DNA from 3 places in the Clavibacter davisi genome. Region 1 is predicted to be linked to each of the others. Evidence: riboswitches for the same ligand, from Rfam matches in the RefSeq annotation. Region 1 holds a riboswitch; each other region holds the start of a gene.

Region 1 (7,000 bases):
GACGCCGGACGCCGGACCTCTGACGCCTGACGCCGGACGCGCGACGGCCCCGGCCGCATCGCGCGGGCCGGGGCCGTCGGGATCGGCGCTCAGGCGCCGGCCGAGGTCCGGATCAGAGCTCGAGGGACTCGTCGTCGCCCTCGCCGAGGACGTCGTCGCTGCCGTCGGCCACGAACGAGTACGTCACGCGCTTCTCACCCGCGACCTCGGTCACCTCACCGGCGCGGTACTGGAAGAGGGCCTCCTTGCCCTCGACGGCGGACAGGGTGCTGATGGTCTCGTCGTGCCCGCCGTCCACGAGCACGCGCGTCTCGGTGGTGCCTTCGAGGGGGCCGTCGGCGAAGACGGCGAGGTAGCGGACGTCGGTGGGTGCGGAATCGGTCATGGCCTCAGGCTACCCGGGCGTCACGGCGGCGTCCGTCCGGACGACGACGTCGGCCAGGGCGCGCGGACCCTCCCGGGCGATGTGGTCGCGCCACTGGGCGTCCCAGCGCTCCCACTCGGCGGCGAATGCCTCGCCGTCGCGCGCGATGGCGCGGGCCCGTCGGACGTCGTCGTCGGCCTCGACCCAGATGCGGTGCGTAGCCAGCGCCGCCGCGATCCGCGTGAGAGATCCGCAGCCCTCGACCACGAGCGGCCGGTCGGGGTCGAGGTCGTGCCACTCGGCGGGCGCGTCGGCCGCCCAGTCCCAGCGGCGCCACCGGGGGCGCCCGCCCGGCCGCATCTCCGGCAGGACGTGCCGCTCGAGGTGCCGTGACGCCCGCTCGAGACCGTCCCAGCCCGGGTAGACGTCGTCGAGGCGGAGCAGCTGCGCGCCCGGCGGGAGCTGCGCGGCCGGATCGCCGTCGCGGACGAGGGCGTCGGCGAGCGTCGACTTGCCGGATCCGCTCGGGCCGTCGACGAGGACCAGCGCGGGGCGCCGCTCCCCCGCGTCAGGCGGCAACGAAGTCCCACGTCCCGGCCGCGACGGCCGCGCCGACGGACACCGCGGCGACGAGCACGGCCACCACGACCACCAGGTGCTCGCGCCGACCGACGACGCTGGGGCGCGCCCAGGTCCGGGCGCCCGGTCCGCCGAAGCCGCGCGCCTCCATCGCGGTCGCGAGCTTGCTGCCGCGGCGGATGGAGAGGACCAGCAGCGCGAACGCCTGCCCCGCGAACCGACGCACGCGGCCCCGGTCGGCGACCCCGCGGGCCCGCCGGGCGAGCTCGAGCGAGCGCCAGTCGTCGAGCAGCAGCCCGACCAGGCGGACGCCCGCGAGGGCACCCAGGACGAACCGCGACGGGAGGCGCCACACCTGCGCGAGGCCGTCGGCGAGGTCGGTCGGGTCCACGTCCGAGAAGAGGATGAGCGACGCGATGCCGACCGCGAGCACGCGGAGCGTCGTCGCGAGGGCCAGCAGCACGGAACCCTCGCTCACCACCACGAGGAGGAACTGCGCGTAGACGTCTCCCGAGGTGCGCCCGTAGAGCAGGATCGTGAGGCCCGCGCCCGGGGCCGCGATCCAGATCGGGATGCCCCGGACGAGGAGGGACCGGACGCGGATCCCGGTGAGCGGGAGCAGCAGCAGCTCGAGCGCGAGCGCGGCACCGGCGGACACCACGTCGAGGCTGAGGACGAGCGCGAGGGTCAGGACGAGCGCGGCGGCGAGCCGGGCGACCGGGTTCACGGCGGCGAGGCCGGTCGCACGCGCGGCGGGCGCTGGCTCGCGGATCGCGGCGCTCACCGGACCACCCGGAGCCGCGCGGGTGCCGCGGCGGCGGGAGCCAGGCGGAGCACGTCGTCCGCGAGCGCCTCCACGAGGTCCTCGTCGTGCGTCACGGCGAGCACGCCGACGCCCTCGCGGTCGACGAGGTCGGCGAGCAGCGCGACGAGCTCCGCCCAGGTGCGGGCGTCCTGGCCGAAGGTCGGCTCGTCGAGGACGAGGAGGCGCGGGGCCGTCGCGAGCGCGGTGGCCACGGACAGCCGGCGCTTCTCGCCCCCGGACAGCGTGAAGGGGTTGGCCTGGGCGAGGCCGTCGAGCCGGAGGCGCACGAGGAGCTCGTCGACGCGTCGCGCGGACGTCGCCGGGTCGGCGCCGACGGCGCGGGGCCCCACCTTCAGCTCTGCGCGGACGGTCGCCGCGAGGAACTGGTGCTCCGGGTCCTGGAAGACGGTGCCGATGCGGGCGGCGAGCTCGCGCGAGCGCCAGGCGGACGGATCCGCGTCGAGGCCGTCCGCGAGCGGGCCCTCGGCGACCACCCGGCCGGAGACGGCGGGCAGGAGCCCGCCGAGCGTGAGCGCGAGCGTGCTCTTGCCGCCGCCGTTGGGTCCCGTGAGCGCCGCGACGCGTCCCGCGGACAGGGTCAGCGAGACATCCTCCGCCACGGCGACACCACGCCGTCGCCCCACCGCGAGGCCATCGGCCCGGAGCAGCGGGGAGGGCGCCGCCGGGGCGCGGTCGGGCGCCGCCGGCTCCCGACCGGGGACCCACACGCCGGCCGCCGCGAGGGAGGCGCCCTGGTCGCGGAGCACGTCGTCGGGCGCGCCGTCGGCGAGGATCCCGCCGTCCGCCCCGAGGACGACCACCCGGTCGACCAGGTCCCGCCAGACGGCGACGCGGTGCTCGATGACCACGAGCGTCGTGCCCGTGGACGCGACCACGCGCTCCACCGCGCGGCGCACCTCGCCGACGCCCTCGGGATCGAGGTTGGCCGTGGGCTCGTCGAGGAGCAGGAGGCCGGGCCGCATCGCGAGGACGCCCGCGAGCGCGAGCCGCTGCTTCTGGCCGCCCGAGAGCGCGGTCGTCGACCGGTCGAGCTCGACGTCGAGGCCGACGGCGTCGAGGGCGTCGCGGACGCGGATCCAGATCTCGTCCCGCGGGACGCCCAGGTTCTCGCAGCCGAACGCGACGTCGTCGCCGACGCGGGAGAGGATCACCTGCGCGTCCGGGTCCTGCAGCACGAGGCCGGCACGACCACGCTGGCCGGCCGGATCCACGCCGTCGACGCGCAGCTCGCCCCGGCTCTCGCCCTCGTCGTCGCCCCCGAGGACGCCCGCGAGCGCATGCAGCAGCGTGGTCTTTCCCGCGCCGGATGCGCCGAGGAGCAGCACGCGCTCCCCCGGCTCGATGACGAGATCGACGTCGCGGACGGCCCAGGCGCTCCGGCCGGCGTGGCGCCAACCCCATCCGACGGCCTTGACGGCCGCACCGCCGCCGCCCGACCGCGACGCGGCGTCCGCGGGCGACCGGTCGGCGACAGGGGCGGCCGTCGAGCCGCGCCGGCCGGGTCGCCGCACGCTCAGACCCGGGCCGCGGTGTCGCGACCCGAGGCGAACCGCGACAGCGCGCCGGTGCGGGCGAGCGCCCGGGCGACCAGCCACGACAGCAGGCCGGCGATCACCGCACCGGACACGAGCGCCGCGATCGTGTAGACGACGACGAAGACCGGCGAGGAGCCCGGGTAGTAGGTGATGAGGTCGGTCACGGCCATGCCGAGGCCCGCCCCCATGCCCGCGAGGACGGCGACGTAGGCGCGCCAGTTGGCGTAGAGGAAGACGAGGAGCACGAGCTCGGCGCCGAGGCCCTGCGTCAGGCCGGAGAGCAGCGTGCTCACGCCCCACACGTTGCCGACGAGCATGGAGACGAAGGCCGCCAGCAGCTCGCCGTACAGGGCGGCGCCGGGCTTGCGGATCACGATGCCGGTGAGGACGCCGGCGAACAGCCAGCCGCCTCCGGCGAGGGCCTGGAGCCCGGGCAGCAGCGGCTCGAACAGGCCGGCGACGGGCACCGACGCCGTGTTCCAGAGGACGAAGACGAGGCCGGAGGCGACGCCGAGGACGCTGGCCACGACGATGTCGATGACGCGCCAGCGGGCGCGGAGCCCCGAGCGGGGTGCGCGGGAGCCGGCGTCGCCGGGGAGCGCGGATGCGGTGGACGAGGGTGATGCGGTCATTGGACGTGCCCTTCGGATGAGTGTGAAGAGGGCACGGGTGCGAGATGGAAGCCTCCCTGCGCTGGCATGATCCAGATCAGGTTCTTACGGTCGAAGACTGGGTGTCTTCCTCTCAGCCCGGCTCACCGGACTCCCGTGTTCGAGGCGATCCTAGCGCGCGGTCGGGCGTCCGCCGCGCCCGGGATGCGCGGGCACCCCGGACGCACGGGAGCGCGGGCGCCCGAGGGCACCCGCGCTCCGCGGTGGTCGTGCGCGCCGGCCGGGCGCCCGTCGCTACCTGAGCGTCTTGATGAGCTTGACGAGGACCTTGCCCGAGATCCAGATGACGGGCGTGGCCACCGCGAGCAGCGCGATGACGTTCGGCTGGAAGCGCACCTCGCCGTCGGTGGCGATGTACGCGCCGATGGGCCAGGTGGCGCCGCCGCCCCCGCCGCCGCCCGCGACGTTGCCCTCGGAGTCGGGGAGGTCGCTGCCCCCGCCGAAGCCGTACCAGGCGAATGCCACGGGCACGATGGTCGAGCCGTCGATGTCGAGGGGGTCGCCGTAGACCGTCCCCACTCCGGCGTTCTTCACGTTCTCTGCGAGCTGTGCGACGAGGTTGGTCATGCGTCCCACCGTACCCCGCGAGCCCCGCCGGATGCCGGGCGATCCCGGTCCTCGCGGTAACCTCGCCCCTGGTGCGTCGTCGCGTCGCATCCGGCCTCCCCCGCCGCTGCGGCAGCTGCGGATCCACCGCCTGCCCCGCCCCCGACGGATCCGCGCCCGCGCGCGCGCCGTCGTGGGACGAGTCGACCCAACTGGAGGACCACTTGCACACCTGGCCCGGAAACCCCTATCCGCTCGGCGCGACCTTCGACGGGAGCGGCACGAACTTCGCGCTGTTCAGCGAGGTGGCCGAGCAGGTGCAGCTGTGCCTCATCGAGGAGGACGGCACCGAGACCCGCGTCGACGTCACCGAGGTCGACGCCCACGTCTGGCACTGCTACCTCCCGCACGTGCAGCCGGGCCAGCGCTACGGCTACCGGGTGACCGGTCCCTACGAGCCCGAGAACGGGCACCGCTCGAACCCCGCGAAGCTGCTGCTGGACCCCTACGCCAAGGCCACGTGCGGCGAGTTCGACTGGCACCCGTCCCTCTTCGCCTACGACTTCGGCGACCCGGCCAGCCGCAACGACGAGGACTCGGGCCCGCACATGATGCTCGGCGTCGTCGTGAACCCCTTCTTCGACTGGGACGGCGACCGCCTCCCCCGCACGCCCTACAGCGAGTCCGTCGTCTACGAGGCGCACGTGAAGGGCCTCACGCAGCTGCACCCGCGGATCCCCGAGGAGCTGCGCGGCACGTACGCGGGCATCGCGCACCCCGCCGTCATCGACCACCTGCAGCACCTCGGCGTCACCGCCATCGAGCTGATGCCCGTGCACCAGTTCGTGCAGGACAACACCCTGCTCGAGAAGGGCCTCCGCAACTACTGGGGCTACAACACCATCGGCTTCTTCGCGCCGCACAACGCGTACTCGTCCACGGGCGAGCTCGGCCAGCAGGTGCAGGAGTTCAAGTCCATGGTGCGGGCGCTGCACGCGGCCGGCATCGAGGTCATCCTCGACGTGGTCTACAACCACACGGCGGAGGGCAACCACCTCGGCCCGACGCTCTCGTTCAAGGGGATCGACAACCAGGCCTACTACCGGCTCATGGAGGACGACCCCACCTACTACATGGACTACACGGGCACGGGCAACTCGCTCAACGTGCGCCACCCGCACTCGCTCCAGCTGATCATGGACTCGCTGCGCTACTGGGTCACCGAGATGCACGTCGACGGCTTCCGCTTCGACCTCGCCTCCGCGCTCGCCCGCGAGTTCTACGACGTCGACAAGCTCGCCACCTTCTTCGAGCTCGTGCAGCAGGACCCGGTGGTGTCGCAGGTCAAGCTCATCGCCGAGCCGTGGGACGTGGGCCCCGGCGGCTACCAGGTGGGCAACTTCCCGCCGCAGTGGACCGAGTGGAACGGCAAGTACCGCGACACCGTGCGCGACTTCTGGCGCGGCGAGGCGTCGTCGCTCGGCGAGTTCGCGGCCCGGATCACCGGATCCGCCGACCTCTACGAGCACTCGGGCCGTCGCCCGGTGGCGTCGATCAACTTCATCACCGCGCACGACGGCTTCACCATCGCCGACCTCGTCTCCTACAACGAGAAGCACAACGAGGCGAACGGCGAGGACAACAAGGACGGCGAGAGCCACAACCGCTCCTGGAACATGGGCGTGGAGGGGCCGACGGACGACCCGGCGGTGCTCACGCTCCGCGGCCGGCAGCAGCGCAACATGCTCGCGACGATGATCCTGTCGCAGGGCGTGCCGATGATCCTGCACGGCGACGAGCTCGGCCGCACCCAGCAGGGCAACAACAACACGTACGCGCAGGACAACGAGATCAGCTGGGTGCACTGGGACCAGGCGGACCAGCCGCTGGCGGAGTTCACCGCCTCGGTGGTGCGCCTGCGCAAGGAGCACCCGACCTTCCGGCGCGGCCGCTTCTTCGACGGCCGGCCCGTGCGCCGCGGCGAGGGCGAACCGCTGCCCGACATCGTCTGGCTCGACGCCGACGCGACACCCATGGTGGACGACGACTGGGAGTCCGGCCTCCGGGCGATCGGCATGTTCCTCAACGGCAACGGGATCCGCGGGCGCGACCGCCGCGGCGAGGACATCTACGACACGCACTTCCTCCTCTACTTCAACGCCCACGACGAGCCGGTGTCGTTCACCCTCCCGTCGGACGAGTACGCGGACGCGTGGGAGACCGTGATCGACACCGCGGGCGTCGGAGCCGACTCGACGGCGCTCCGCGCGAGTAGCGTCGTGGACGTGGCGGCCAAGGCACTCGTGGTGCTGCGCGCCTACACGGAGCCCGAGGTGGAGCCCGACCACTCGGTCGCGGCGAGCCTCGCGGTCCTCACCCACGCGCAGGCCGACCGGCCCGCCGCAGACCCAAGGAGCGACATCAGTTGAGAACCCCCATCTCCACCTACCGGTTCCAGGTGCGGGAGTCCTTCGACCTC
Region 2 (7,000 bases), 900 kb from region 1:
GTGGCGTGACGCCCGATGAGCGCGAGGTCGTGGCTGGAGAACACGACCGCGCGCGTGCGCGACGCATCGGCGAGCGCCCCCATGGCCGCCTCGGCATCGCGGCGGTCGAGCCCGAAGGTGGGCTCGTCCGCGAGGAGCACCGGCCGGTCGTGCACGAGCATCGCGGCGAGGCTCAGCCGCCGCTTCTCCCCGCCCGACAGCCGGTGCGGCGACGCGTCCCGCACGTGCTCGAGGCGGTGGCGGCGGAGCGCGTCGTCGATGCGCGGGTCGTCGTCCGCGAGGCCGACGGCGATCTCGTCGCGCACGCTGGCGGCCACGAACTGGTGCGCCGGATCCTGGAACACCATGCCGGGCCGCGCCCCCGCGACACTCCCGGCGACCGGGGGAACGAGCCCGGCGAGGGTCCGCAGCAGGGTCGACTTGCCGGATCCGTTCGCCCCGATGAGCGCCACCAGCTCGCCCGGCCGGAGCGCCAGGTCGACGCCCGCGAGCACGGGCGGGAGCGGATCCGGCGCGCGGCGGAAGCGACGCGGCCGCACGGCCGCCGGGTGCACGGCGAGCCCGACGGCACGCAGCACCGGCTCCGCCGCGGGGGCCGCGAACGCGCGCGGGACCGGCGTGTGCGCGTCCGCCGCCCACCCCGGCACCCAGCAGCCGGACTCGGCGAGCGCCGCCGCGTGCTCCCGCAGCACCTCGTGGGTGGGGCCGTCGGCGAGGAGCCGGCCGGCGGGATCCAGCGCGATGGTCCGCGCCGGCAGCCCCTCCGGCCCGAGCGCGTCGAGCCGGTGCTCCACCATCAGCACGGCGACCTCCGCCGGCAGCCGCGCGATCGCGTCCCGCACGGCGCGCACGCCCGCGGCGTCGAGCATCGCGGTCGGCTCGTCGAGCACGAGGAGCGCGGGCCGGGCGGCGAGCGCGGCCGCGATGGCGACGCGCTGCGCTTCTCCCCCGCTCAGCCGGTCCGTCTCCCGGTGCCGGAGGTGGCCGGCGCCCACGGCCTCGAGCGCCTCGTCGATGCGGGCGTCGACCTCCGCCGGATCCACGCCGTGGTTCTCGAGCACGAGCGCCACGTCCTGCTCGACCGTGGGCAGCACGACGGCGGCCGACGGATCCTGCGCCACGAAGCCCACGTGCCGCACCCGGTCGAGCACGGGCGCGTCCACGAGCCCCGCGACGGTCGCGCTCCCCGTCATGGTCGCGTGCACGGAGTGCGGCACCACGCCGGTGACGACGTGCAGCAGGGTCGACTTGCCGGATCCGGACGGGCCGATCACGAGGATCCGCTCCCCCGCCCCGATCCGGCAGGTCACGTCCCGCAGCACCTCCCGCGAGCGGAACGCGACGCCCACCCCGTCGAGCGCGACGACGGGGCCTCGCGCGTCCGTCACCCCTACGTCCGGCCGACGGCGAAGTCGTCGACCGCGCCCGTGCGGACCAGCGCGTCGACGATCACCTTCGCCAGCAGGCCGCCGAGCACGACGCCGGAAGCCACCTGGATCACGAGCCGCACCCAGAACAGTTCGGTGCCGTACCAGTCGGAGCGGAACGCCGAGAAGAAGAAGACGAGCAGCGCGCCGAGACCGCCCGAGACCGCGTAGTGCAGCCAGCCGTAGCGGCGGTAGCGTCCGGCCGCGAACGGGATCTCGCTGCCCGCGCCCTGGATCGCCGCCGACACGAAGAGGATCGGCCCCACGGCCGACCCGAGGAACACGACCTCGATGACCGACGCGATCACCTCCGCCGCGACGCCCGCGAACGGCCGCCGGATGACGGCGATCGCGATGGGCGCGACGAGCAGCCAGCCGCCGAGCAGCACGTGCTGGGTCAGGTCGCCGAGCGGCCCGGCCGCGACCGACAGCGCGGTCCAGCCCTGCACGAGCACCCAGTAGAGGAAGCCGAAGACCACGCCCAGCGTGACGAGCAGCACGATGTCGCGGAGGTCCCAGCGCGCGCGGCGCGGGGCGGTGGGACGCGGATCCCGCGCCTCGACGGGCGCGCTCATGCGCCGGCCGTCCGGCTCGGGCTGTTCAACGAGACGGTGAGGTGGCTGGTGACGTGCGCCACCGAGCGGCCCACGAGCACCCAGCCGGCGGCGGCCGTGGTGATCACGTCGGCGAGGTCGCCGCGGAGCGCCGTCACGAAGTGCTGCGACCCGGCGAAGGTGCCGACCGTGCGGGCGTGGTCGATGGCCGCGTGGATGTCCTTCATGTGATCCGCCGAGGCCGCGTCGGACAGCGGGTACAGCGCCCACTGCGCGGACGCGGCGATCCCGGTGGCGTCCGCCGCCGGCACCTCGCCGACGCGCACGACGCCCGTGCCGCACGCGACCTCGCCCGGGCAGCCCCGCGAGAACGCGATGGTCGCCTGCACGTGCGCGCCGGATCCGGCGGCGTGCGCGAGCAGGGCGACGAGCCAGCGGACGATGTCCTGCTCGGACCCGCCGACGAACGTGCTCACGTCGTCGGTCTCGACGACGAGGCCGTCGGCGGGCGTCGCGGCGAGCGCGCCGAGGATCACGTCGACGAAGTCGTCGCGCATGACGGCGAGGCTGAGCCGGGCGCCGACGCCGAACTCCTCGGGGGTGGGCGCCGCCTCGAGGCGGGTGGTGGGGGATGCGGTGCTGGTCACGCGCGTGCCTTCCGTGGTCGCGGATGCACGGGTGGGACGCGCGCGGATGCGCGGTCCCTCAAGAGATGCCTCCCTGCGCTGGCATGATCCAGATCAGGTTCTTACGGTCGAAGACTGGTGGTCTTCCTCTCAGCCCGGCCTACCGGACTCCCGTGTTCGGGATGACCATACCGCCGCCGCGACGGAGTCGGCGCGACGCCGGGCCTGGCCGTGGAGGACGGTGGGACCTACGCCTCCGCCGCCGCCGCGACCGCGCGCCGATAGAGGATCCCCTGCCGCACCGCCGTCACGAGCATCACGACGCACCCGACCACGAGGAGCAGCGGCAGTCCCACCCGCATCGCCACGAACACCGACTCGAACAGGAACGCGCCGGCGAACCGCCACCCCTCCATCTCCCAGAGGCCGGGCGTCAGGTACCACTCGTCCGGGCGCAGGATCGCGCGGACGCCGGATCCCTCCGTCGCGGCGAGGACGAACACCACCACCAGCAGCGGCAGGAGCACCGCCGCGTTCACGTCGAGCGCGCGCTTGTACCGCTCGGCCCGCGACCGGGCGTCGGAGAAGATCTCGGCGTCCGCATCCGCCGTCGTGGACGCGAAGTGCTGCGTGCCGCTCCTGCGGCTGCCGCTGATGTGCCTCCAGCCCGCGTCGGCGAAGAGCTGCACGTAGTCGGCGAAGTCGGCCGCCGTCATGCTCGGCCGGTAGTCGATCCGCACGACGGCGGATCCGGGCTCGATGTCCGTCGACGTGTAGACGAACCCGCGCCTCCGCATCAGCCGCCCCTCGGCCGCCATCCGGTCGAGCCAGCGCTCCTCCTCGTCGAAGTCGACGAAGAACCTGATCACCATGGTCATCCCTCCCTGCTCCCCCGGCCGCGGTCGTGCAGCCGCACGAGGTGGGCCATGCGCTCGGCGTCCTGCGCGAGCACCTCGGATCCCCGGTCGGTGATGAGGTACACCTTGCGCCGCGGATCCTCGCTCGCCACCCGGGTGATGAGCCGCTGCTTCACGAGCGTGTCGAGGGCGCCGTAGAGCGTCCCCGGCGCGAGGCGCACCGCGCCCTCGCTCATCTCCTCGACGCGCGCCATGATCGCGTACCCGTGCGCCGGCTCGCGCAGGGCGAGCAGGATGCAGGCCACCGTCTCGGTGAGCGGCAGCAGCGGGTCCCTCGTCATCGCGCCCTCCTCATATCGTCCGACTGTACAGTCGGACGATATACAGCGCAACGGAATAGCCCGATCGGGGGCGTCCTACCGCTCGACGACCAGCCGCCGTGACACCACCTGCTGCGCGAGCCGCGAGCCGCGAGTCGTGCAGCGCTATCCAGCCACCACCGCGGACGCGATCTCCAGCAGCGCCTCGTGTGCGCGACGCGCCCTGGCCACGTCGTCCGAGGAGACGGGGCGATGCGCGTAGCCCGCCTTGGTCTTCAGAGCGAGCAGCCTCTCGAGGTGCTTGGCCGCATCCGGGTCCGCCCGGCGGAGCATCGCCACCGACTCCTGGTGGTTGCCCGTCGGGGAGTACTCACCGCTCGCGACGATCGAGATGACGTCCCCGGAGGCGATGCCGGAATGCACCGCGAGGGTGACGTAGGCGTCGCCGAACTCGTCGGCGTCGTCGGAGGCCGCGTCCGCGAACAGCTCCGCGGCGTCCGCGAACTGCCTCGCCTTGCGGAATCGACCGTCCGCTTCGGTCCGCCCTGCTTCGCGAGCCGGTGTCATGCCGCTCCGACCTCCTTGCGGAAGCCCGCCGCGCTTCCCGTCAACACGATCCCCTCGTCGGCGATCGACCTGAGCAGCGGCTCCTCCGCGGCCGCCCCGCGGATGTCGTCGCGACCGTACTCGATGATCCGTGGATCGTTTCCCGTCCACCGATGGATCCGGCGTGCGAGCTCCGAGACGTCGTCGGACCATTCGTCGGAGGCGGGCCGATCCCGGACGAGCAGCAGGTCGAGGTCGCTGTCGAGCCGCATGGAGAGCCGCGCCCCCGAGCCGAAGAGGACGGCGAACAGGGGTGCGACGCGGAAGGCCGCGAGGGAGGCCCGGATGCGGTCGTGGAGCTCCCGATCGAGACGCGCGAGCTCCAGGATCGCCGGAGCTGCGAGATGGTCCCGGTTCAGCTTGTGCAGCACGGCCTTCCCGGCCGACTGGGTGTCGACCACGCCTTGCTCCGCCAGCCGGCGCAGGACCCGGCGGATGCCCTCGGGCGATCCCGAGCCCGCGAGGCTGCGGATCCGCGCGACCGTGAACCACGAGTCCGACCGGGCGAGCACGCGGAGGACGTCTCCATCGATCGTGGGAGTGATCGTGCGGAACGGATGCTGCAGTTGCATGCCCAGGATCGTAGTCGATCGCCAACTATCCTGGTCGATCGATCGGGTCTGACCTGATGCGCGCGCGAGCCTCGGGGCGTCCTACCGCTCGACGACCAGCCGCCGCAGCTCCGCCGACGACACGTAGCCGAAGCGGTGCAGCTCGCGCCACGCCGCCACGTACTGCTCCTGGCCCATGTCGAGATCCGCCTGGAGTCGCTCGCGGTTCATGGTGCGCGCGTCGGCCCGGCTGAGGAAGCGCGCGAGGTCGGCGGCGTCCGTGCCGAGGCGGGCGTCGTCGGCCCAGCCGTCGTGGATCAGGGTCAGGCCTCGAGGAGGTCGTGCAGCACGACGACCTGCTCGCGCTCCGGGCCCACGCCGACGGCCGAGATGCGGGCGCCGCTCATGCGCTCGATGGCCATCACGTAGTCCTGCGCGTTCTTCGGCAGGTCGGCGAAGGTGCGGCAGCCCGTGATGTCCTCCTGCCAGCCCGGCAGCTCCTCGTAGACGGGCGTGGCGTGGTGGAAGTCGGACTGCGAGACGGGCACCTCGTCGTGGCGCACGCCGTCGACGTCGTAGGCGACGCAGACCGGGATGGTCGCGAGGCCCGAGAGCACGTCGAGCTTGGTGAGCACGAAGTCGGTGACGCCGTTGATGCGCGCCGTGTAGCGCGCGATGGGCGCGTCGTACCAGCCGCAGCGGCGCGGGCGGCCGGTGGTGGTGCCGAACTCGAAGCCCTTGGCGCGCAGGTACTCGCCCGACGCGTCGTGCAGCTCGGTGGGGAACGGGCCGGCGCCGACGCGGGTCGTGTACGCCTTGACGACCGCGATGATCCGCTCGAGCCGATTCGGCGCGACCCCCGAGCCCGTGGCCGCGCCGCCGGACGTGGCGCTGGAGGACGTGACGAACGGGTACGTGCCGTGGTCGATGTCGAGCATGGTGGCCTGGCCGGCCTCGAAGAGCACGGTCTTGCCCTCGTCCAGCGCGGCGTTCAGCTCGAGCGACGCGTCGCCGACCATGGGCCGCAGGCGCTCGACGTAGGAGAGCAGGCTCTCCACGATCTCGTCGGCCGAGATGGCGCGGCGGTTGTAGATCTTGACGAGCATGTGGTTCTTGGCGTCGAGGGCCGCCTCCACCTTCTGGCGCAGGATGTTCTCGTCGAAGAGGTCCTGGATCCGGATGCCGACGCGGTTGATCTTGTCGGCGTACGTAGGCCCGATGCCGCGGCCGGTGGTGCCGATCTGGCGCTTGCCGAGGAAGCGCTCCGTGACCTTGTCGATGGTGCGGTGGTAGTGCGTGATGACGTGCGCGTTCGCGCTGACGCGGAGGCGCGAGACGTCCACGCCGCGGGCGGCGAGTGCGTCGAGCTCGTGGAACAGCACCTCGATGTCGACGACGACGCCGTTGCCGATGACGGGCACGACGCCCGGCGTGAGGATGCCCGACGGCAGCAGGTGCAGCGCGTACTTCTCGTCGCCGACGACGACCGTGTGGCCGGCGTTGTTGCCGCCGTTGAACTTCACGACGTAGTCGACGCGGCTGCCGAGGAGGTCGGTCGCGCGTCCCTTGCCCTCGTCCCCCCACTGGGCTCCGATGATCACTACTGCGGGCATGGCTCACTCCTCGTCGGGGCGGGTCGGTCGGGGTGGATCGGGTGGCGTGCGGTGGTGCGGGCGGAGCTGCGGTGCGGGGTGCTGCGCGGAGCGGGCGGGTCAGTCCTGGCCGCGGATGACGATGGCCTCCGTGGGCGGGAGCGCCCCGGCGGTCGCGGCCTCGATGTGGCCGGCGGCCGTGGGATCCGCGTCGCGCAGGAAGGCGCTGAGGCGCGAGACCTCGTCCTCCTCGCCGATGGCGGCGGCCGCGCGACGCAGCGCGTAGAGGGAGCGGAGGACGCCGCGGTTCGGCTCGTGGCTCCACGGCACGGGGCCCTGGCCCTTCCAGCCGGACTTGCGCAGCGAGTCGAGCCCGCGGTGGTAGCCGACGCGCGCGAACGCGTAGGAGGCGATGCGGTCGCCCTGCACGTACGCGGAGTCGGCGAGCAGCGCCCAGACGAGCGACG
Region 3 (7,000 bases), 770 kb from region 1:
AGACAGGAGGGACGCCGTGAGCATCGCCGGGCGCCGGGCGGGACCCGCGAGCACGGCCGCCTCGTCCACCAGCTCGCCCGCGCGGCGGGTCGCCTCCGCGAAGGCCGGATCCGCGTACGTCGCGAGCCAGGCGCCGTACGGATGCGCGTCGCCGGACGCCGTCGCCGCCGCGCCCGCCGCGCGGAGCCGCGTGCCGACGTCGGCGTAGATCGTGTAGCAGGGCAGCAGCGCCGCGACCAGCACCGCGTAGTCGCTCGACGCGGCGTGCGCGAGCAGGTGGTCGACGTAGGCGCGCGTCACCGGCCCGGCGACCATCGGCGCCGGGTGCCGCGACAGCCACTCCGCGTGCAGCGCCGACTCCGCGGCGATCGCGTCGGCAGCCGCCCGCGCCCACACGACCTGCGCGTCGGGCGTGGGTGCGAGCTGGCTCGCCCGCGCGAGCACGCGCGAGTAGGCACGGAGGTAGATCGCGTCCTGCGCGAGGTAGTGGGAGAACCACGCCTCGGGCAGGGTGCCGTCGCCGAGGCGGCGGACGAAGGCGAGCTCGTCGATCTCGCGGCGGAGGTCGGCGGATCCCGCCCACATCTCCGCGGCGATCGATCCCGCGTGCGTGCCGGCCGCGTCCCACAGCGCGCGCAGGTGGTCGAGCGGGCCGGCGCCGGATCCGACGTCGAGGTCGTCCGCGTGCGCGAGCGATCCCGTGAGCCAGCCCTTCGCCTCCGTGAGCGCGACCAGCCAGTCGCCGCGCCGCGGGTGCAGGGTCGCGAGCGCGCTCGAGAGGGAGCAGCCCGTGCCGTGCGTGCTGGTGGTGGCGATGCGCGGCCCGGCGACGACGTCCACCGCCGGATCCGCGGACGTCGCGCCCGGCGTCACGAGCGCGTCCGGGCAGTCGTCGGCGCGGAGGTGCCCGCCCTTCACGACCACGCGGACCCCGTGGCGACCCGCGAGGTCGCGGCCCTGCGCGAGCGCCTCGTCCCAGCCCTCGGCCTCGGGCGCGCCGAGGAGCGCCGCGAGCTCGGGCAGGTTCGGGGTGACGACGTCGGCGAGCGGCAGCAGGCGGCGGAGGGCCTCGGTCGCGTCGGCGTCGAGGAGGGCGTCGCCGGACTGCGCGACCATCACCGGATCCAGCACCACCACCGGCGGACGCACCGCCCGCAGCCAGTCGGCCACCTCGTCGACCACCGCGGCCGAGCCGAGCATGCCGATCTTCACGGCGTCGATCACGACGTCGTCGGACACCGCGTCGAGCTGCGCGCGGAGGAACGCGACGGGAGGCACGTGGATCTCCCGCACGCCCCTGGCGTTCTGCGCCACGAGCGCCGTGACCACGGCCATGCCGTAGCCGCCGTTCGCCGCGATGGACTTGAGGTCGGCCTGGATGCCCGCGCCGCCCGTCGGATCCGTGCCGGCGATGCTGAGGACGCGGGGGACGCGGGGGACGCGGGGGACGCGGGTCGGGTCGCCCGCCGCGGGGTCGCCGGCCGGCTCGGCGCTCGCCGCATCGGCGGGATCCGCGGCCGGGGCGCCGGGCTCTGTCGCGTCGGATTCCGCCGCGTCGGACTCCGCCGCGCGCGCGTCTCCAGCGGATCCCGCGCTCGCGCCCGCGCGTACCCGCACCCGCTCCCACGCCTCCGCCAGCTCGCGCGCCGCCGCCTCCGGATCCTCGGCCGCGCAGATCGCCGACACGACGGACGTGCCCGCGCCGCCCGCCGCCGCGATCGCGGCCACGTCGCCCACGTCGACGCCGCCGATCGCGACGCACGGCACGGGGGAGAGGCCCGCGATGATCCCGAACCCGTCGTGCCCGAGCGGCGCCGGATGGTCGGGCTTGGTGCTCGTGGGGCGGATCACGCCGACGCCGAGGTAGTCGACCGTGCCCGCGGGGAGCGCGCGGACCGCCTCCACGTGCGCTGGCGTGTTCGCGGTGAGGCCCACGACGAGGCGGTGGTCGGGGCTCGCGGCGTCGAGCATCGCGCGCACGAGGTCGGCGGGGACGTCGGACTGGCCGACGTGCACGCCGTCCACCCGCGCGCCGCGGGCGAGGGCCGCGAGGACGACGTCGACGCGGTCGTCCACGAGCAGCACCGGTCGGGGCGCGGACGGATGCGCGGCCGCGTGCGCGTCGATCGCGTCCGCCGCGGCCAACACGGTCGCCAGCAGCTCGGCCGCGCTCGCGTGCTTGTCGCGGATCTGCACGGCCGTCGCCCCGCCGGCCACAGCCGCGGACACCACCGCGGGCACGCCGCGCGCGCCGCACAGGGCGGGGTCGGTGACGAGGTAGACGGAGAGGTCGAGCGCGCTCACGAGAGGCGCTCGCGCTGGGCGACCAGCTCGGGCGTGACGGCATCGAGCGCGTCGAGCAGCGCGACGGCGAACGACCCGGGCCCGCGCGCCCCCGCGGCGGCGATCTCCGCGGCAATCGTGTAGACGCTCGTCGCGGCGACGGCGGCCCGCAGCGGATCCGGATCCGTCGACGCGAACGCCGCCATCACGGCGCCGAGCGCGCAGCCGCCGCCGGTCACCTTCGTGAGGAGCGCGTCGCCCGTGTGCACGCGCACGAGGCGGGTCCCGTCCGTGAGGTGGTCGACCGGCCCGGACACCGCGACGACCGTGCCGTAGGTGCGCGCGAGGAGCGTCGCGGCGTCGAGCGCCGCCTCCACCTCGTCGGTGGCGTCCACCCCGCGGCCGCCCGCGCCGCCGGTCGCGAGCGCGATGATCTCGGACGCGTTGCCGCGCACGATCGTCGGCGACAGCGCCACGAGCTCGTGCGCGAGCCGCGTGCGCACCGGCAGGGCGCCGACGGCGACCGGATCCAGCGCCCACGGCGTGCCCGCCTCGCGCGCCGCGTGGGCGGCCTCGACCGCCGCCTCCCGCTGCTCCGCGTGCGGCGTGCCGAGGTTCACGAGCAGACCCGACGCGATGCGCGCGAACGGCCCCGCCTCGGTCGGCACGTCCGTCATCGCGGGCGCGGCGCCCAGCGCGAGGAGGACGTTCGCGGTGAAGCCGGTAACCACGGCGTTCGTGATGCACTGCACGAGCGGCACGCGCTCCCGCAGCAGGTGGAGGAGATCCGCCGAAGCGGACCCCGTCCCGGTGATCTCCTGGGTGGATGGGCGCGCAGCGCTCATGGTGACATCCCTCCGCCGGTGCGAACCGGATCAGGTGCGACGGGTCTCATCTCAGCCCTCGTGGGCACCCCGTGTCAGGGATCCACCCTAGGGGAGACGCGTCGCGCCCGCCGGGTCGAGCAGCGAGGCCGAGACGTCCCGAGGCGACGATGAGGTCGATGCGTCATGCGAGCCCACGGTCGGGGGACGACGAATCAGACGGTCATCTCGGACCGTCTGCGTGATCTGTCGGCCCTTCGGGCGCAGCCAGACCCCGCCAGAATCGGCCCTCCCGCTCGTGGGTCTCGACCAGCATCGGTAGGAGAGGAACGGCGACGTCGGCGCGGGTGATCATGTCATCCAGCGACGCGATCACGTCGAGCACCGATCGAGGGCCGAACTGGCCCGCGATCCGTTTGGCCTTGGTCCGCACGTTGTTCGGCGTCGGTCCGGCATCGACGATGGAGTGATTCCACAGCCTGTTGTGATGCGCGCAGCGATTGCGGAGGTAGACGAAGGCCCTCACGCGATAGGCGAATCCGGCCTTCGCCACACCGATGCTGGTCGCGACGGAGTCGGCGAGGGTTCCTTGTGCTCCCCGCTCGATCGCCTTGGACAGGGTCCCGAACGACCATGCCTCGACAGCGGACCACACCGGCAGCCGGCTGTAGTCGGAGTCCTCTCCTGCGTGCCCGCGGTAGCGGAGGATGTGCCGGTCCTTGCTGCGGTCGATGTCCCGGAGACAGGACTCGACGGTGGCCTCTCGACCTCCGACATCCGTGTAGAAGTCCTGCTCGAGATACGCCTGATAGGGGCCGTGCTCGCGACCGATGACATGTGCGACATGCGACCGCAGCAGGAGCTCGACCTGAGCGAGCGGCCGGACGAGAGAATCGCGCAGTGCGTCGTCGGCGACGTAGACCCCTCGGACGTCGTCGAACGCCGTCCCGCTCACGAAGTCGTCGTCGCCGAGATGGGGAGCCGTCTGGAAGTACCGCGCTTACCCCGAGAAGCGGTAGTAGTTGTGCGCCGCCAGGAACCGGGCGCAGTCCGATTCGTCGGGCACGATCAGGCCACGGCCTACCATCAGAGCGGTCTGATCGTGCCAGGACAGGTAGGGCTTCATCGCACCCCTCGGAAAGAAAAAGGCCCCTCCCATTTGAGCATCGTGGAGAGGCTTGGGAGGGGGTCGATTGCCTCAATGGTAGCCGATTCCTGGGCCGGAACGAGCCCGTCGGATCAGACCGGGGACTCCACAGAGGTGCCTCATCGCGTCCCTTTCCGAGCGCGGGAAGTAGCGGTGACCCCAGCGACGTGAAGCGCTGCGACGCTGCCGCGCTGCGCGCCCCGACAGCGGGCAGCGCGGCCGCGGAGATCTCGCGGAGTCCAGCCCTACGCCAGCCCCGCCACGTCGAGCACCCACGCGTAGTCGGACGCGCGCTCGCGCCACGCGTCGTAGCGGCCCGACTTGCCGCCGTGGCCGGCCTGCATCTCGGTGCGCAGCAGCACGGGCGCGCCGACCTCGCGGAGGCGGGCCGTCCACTTGGCGGGCTCGACGTAGAGCACGCGCGTGTCGTTGAGGCTCGTGACCGCGAGGATGCGCGGGTACTCCACGCCCTCGCGCACGTTCTCGTACGGCGTGTACGACTTCATGTACGCGTACACCTCGGGGTCGTGCAGCGGGTCGCCCCACTCGTCCCACTCGATCACGGTGAGCGGCAGCGACGGGTCGAGGATGCTCGTGAGGGCGTCCACGAACGGCACGCCCGCGAGGATCCCGGCGAACCGGTCGGGCGCGATGTTCGCGACCGCGCCCATCAGCAGCCCGCCGGCGCTGCGGCCCTCGGCCACCAGCTTCTCCGGGCTCGTCCAGCCGCGCGCGATGAGGTGGTCGGCCGCCGCCACGAAGTCGGTGAAGGTGTTCTTCTTGGTGAGCGTCTTGCCCTCGTCGTACCAGCGGCGGCCCATCTCGCCGCCGCCGCGCACGTGCGCGATGACGAACGCCATGCCCCGGTCGAGCAGCGACAGCCGTGCGATGGAGAACGACGGGTCGATGCTCGCCTCGTAGGAGCCGTAGCCGTAGAGCAGGAGCGGCGCGGGCGTGCCCGGGTGCACGAGGCCGCGCTTGTAGACGACCGACAGCGGGATCTCCGTGCCGTCCTCCGCGGTCGCCCACTCGCGGGTCTGCACGTAGTCGTCGGGGTCGTACCCGCCGCGCACGGGCTGCTGCTTGAGGAGGCGCAGCTCCCGGGTCGCGAGCACGTAGTCGTAGGTCGTGGCCGGGGTCGCGAGGCTCGTGTAGCCGAGGCGGATCGTGGGCTGCGCGAACTCGGGGTTGCCCGCTGTGCCGACCGTGTAGATCGGCTCGTCGAACGCGATCTCGTGCAGCTGCTCGCCGTCGAGGACGCGGTCGAAGGGGATCACGCCGACGCGCGTGAGCCCCTCGCGGCGGTAGGAGACGACGACGTGGTCGGCGAACGCGCTGGCGTCCTCGAGGCGCACCTCGTCGTCGTGGGGGATGACGACCTGGCGGTCGGTGGTGGAGGTCGGGTCGTCGGCCGGCACGTCGATCAGCTCGAAGTTGGTGGCGCCGTCGTTGTGCAGGATGAGGAGCCGGTCGGATCCGTCGATGACCGCGTGGTCGACGTCGTACTCAACGCCGTGGCGGCGCGGCCAGACCGGCCGGAACGTGCCCGTGGGATCGCCGGCGTCGAGCAGCAGCACCTCGGTGGTGATCTTCGACCCGACCTCGATCACGAGGTACTGGCGGCTCCGGGTCATGCCGAAGCCCACGAAGAAGCTCTCGTCGGGCTCGGTGAAGACCTTCACGTCCTGCGAGGCGGGCGTGCCGACGCGGTGGCGCCACACGGTGTCGGGGCGCCAGGCGTCGTCGACCGTGACGTAGAAGAGGTGGTCGCCGTGCGCCGAGAAGGTGGCGCCGTGGCTGGTGCCGGGGATCTCGTCGGCGAGGTCCTCGCCCGTGGACAGGTCGCGGATCTTGAGCGTGAAGCGCTCATCGCCCTCGGTGTCGGTCGAGTAGGCGAGCAGGGATCCGTCGGGGCTCAGCTCGAACGCGCCGAGCGAGAAGAACTCGTGGCCGTCGGCCTCGACGTTGGAGTCGAGGAGGATCTGCTCGCCGGGCGTCGCGGCGCCATCGGCCGCGGGCTCGATGGCGGGCGGGGTCCAGTCGTCGGGACCGGCGACGGGACGGCGGCAGCGGATCGCGTACTGCGACCCCTCGACCGTCCGCGCGTAGTACCACCAGTCGCCCTCGCGGACGGGGACGGAGAGATCGGTCTCCTGCGTGCGGTCCTTGATCTCCGTGAAGAGCGCCTCGCGCAGCGGCTCCAGGTGCGCGGTCGCCGCGTCCGTGTACGCGTTCTCGGCTTCGAGGTGCGCGATCACGTCGGCGTCGTCCTTGTCGCGCAGCCACTCGTACCGATCGACGAACGTGTCGCCGTGGAAGGTGCGCTCGAGGGGGCGCTGGTCCGCGACGGGAGGGCTGGAGGGGGAGTCGGATGCGGGGGAGGAGACGGCCGGGACGGCGGGGTCGGTCATCCCGCCAGCCTACCGACGGGGGACGACCGGAGCCCGGCCGTCCCCGCGGATCAGGAGCTGATCGGCCCGGCCTCGCGCGGCCCGGTCGCGCCCGGCGTGGTCGCCGCCCCGAGCGTGCTCGAGCGGGTGGCGAGGCGCGCGACGGCCTGCAGCGGGATCGACAGCCAGCCCGGCCGGTTGCGGACCTCGTAGATCGCCTCGTAGACGGCCTTGTCGATCTCGAACGCGTCGAGCAGGGCCCGGTTCGCGCGGAGGTCGGTGCCCGAGCGGGCGATGTAGCCGTCGACGAACGCGCGGCGGGCGGCGGACGCCCATGCGGCGGCCGACTTGCCGGG

The links. Region 1 has a riboswitch for thiamine pyrophosphate ahead of ACU4ZT_RS07495 (ECF transporter S component). Riboswitches for the same ligand answer to the same signal wherever they lie in the genome.
Region 2: it holds a riboswitch for thiamine pyrophosphate, as region 1 does, so the genes downstream of both, ACU4ZT_RS03395 (YkoF family thiamine/hydroxymethylpyrimidine-binding protein) here and ACU4ZT_RS07495 (ECF transporter S component) in region 1, are expected to answer to the same signal.
Region 3: it holds a riboswitch for thiamine pyrophosphate, as region 1 does, so the genes downstream of both, thiM (hydroxyethylthiazole kinase) here and ACU4ZT_RS07495 (ECF transporter S component) in region 1, are expected to answer to the same signal.

The regions. Positions count from the first base shown of each region.
Region 1 is NZ_CP199882.1:1,579,635-1,586,634, reverse strand. Features, by position in the region: gene ACU4ZT_RS07520 (metallopeptidase family protein) at 1-2, shown strand, start outside; gene ACU4ZT_RS07515 (hypothetical protein) at 113-385, opposite strand; gene ACU4ZT_RS07510 (nucleoside/nucleotide kinase family protein) at 395-943, opposite strand; gene ACU4ZT_RS07505 (energy-coupling factor transporter transmembrane component T family protein) at 933-1,727, opposite strand; gene ACU4ZT_RS07500 (ABC transporter ATP-binding protein) at 1,724-3,280, opposite strand; gene ACU4ZT_RS07495 (ECF transporter S component) at 3,283-3,936, opposite strand; TPP riboswitch at 3,972-4,083, opposite strand; gene ACU4ZT_RS07490 (hypothetical protein) at 4,210-4,542, opposite strand; gene glgX (glycogen debranching protein GlgX) at 4,746-6,950, shown strand; gene treY (malto-oligosyltrehalose synthase) at 6,947-7,000, shown strand, end outside.
Region 2 is NZ_CP199882.1:676,378-683,377, reverse strand. Features, by position in the region: gene ACU4ZT_RS03405 (ABC transporter ATP-binding protein) at 1-1,388, opposite strand, end outside; gene ACU4ZT_RS03400 (ECF transporter S component) at 1,391-2,002, opposite strand; gene ACU4ZT_RS03395 (YkoF family thiamine/hydroxymethylpyrimidine-binding protein) at 1,999-2,628, opposite strand; TPP riboswitch at 2,685-2,793, opposite strand; gene ACU4ZT_RS03390 (DUF2812 domain-containing protein) at 2,856-3,485, opposite strand; gene ACU4ZT_RS03385 (PadR family transcriptional regulator) at 3,482-3,805, opposite strand; gene ACU4ZT_RS03380 (hypothetical protein) at 3,950-4,351, opposite strand; gene ACU4ZT_RS03375 (hypothetical protein) at 4,348-4,962, opposite strand; gene ACU4ZT_RS03370 (hypothetical protein) at 5,044-5,172, opposite strand; gene ACU4ZT_RS03365 (adenylosuccinate synthase) at 5,265-6,554, opposite strand; gene ACU4ZT_RS03360 (DUF3151 domain-containing protein) at 6,654-7,000, opposite strand, start outside.
Region 3 is NZ_CP199882.1:2,350,310-2,357,309, reverse strand. Features, by position in the region: gene thiD (bifunctional hydroxymethylpyrimidine kinase/phosphomethylpyrimidine kinase) at 1-2,304, opposite strand, end outside; gene thiM (hydroxyethylthiazole kinase) at 2,301-3,128, opposite strand; TPP riboswitch at 3,119-3,210, opposite strand; partial or broken gene ACU4ZT_RS11130 (Abi family protein) at 3,331-4,068, opposite strand; gene ACU4ZT_RS11125 (hypothetical protein) at 4,108-4,233, opposite strand; gene ACU4ZT_RS11120 (S9 family peptidase) at 4,500-6,665, opposite strand; gene ACU4ZT_RS11115 (maltokinase N-terminal cap-like domain-containing protein) at 6,716-7,000, opposite strand, start outside.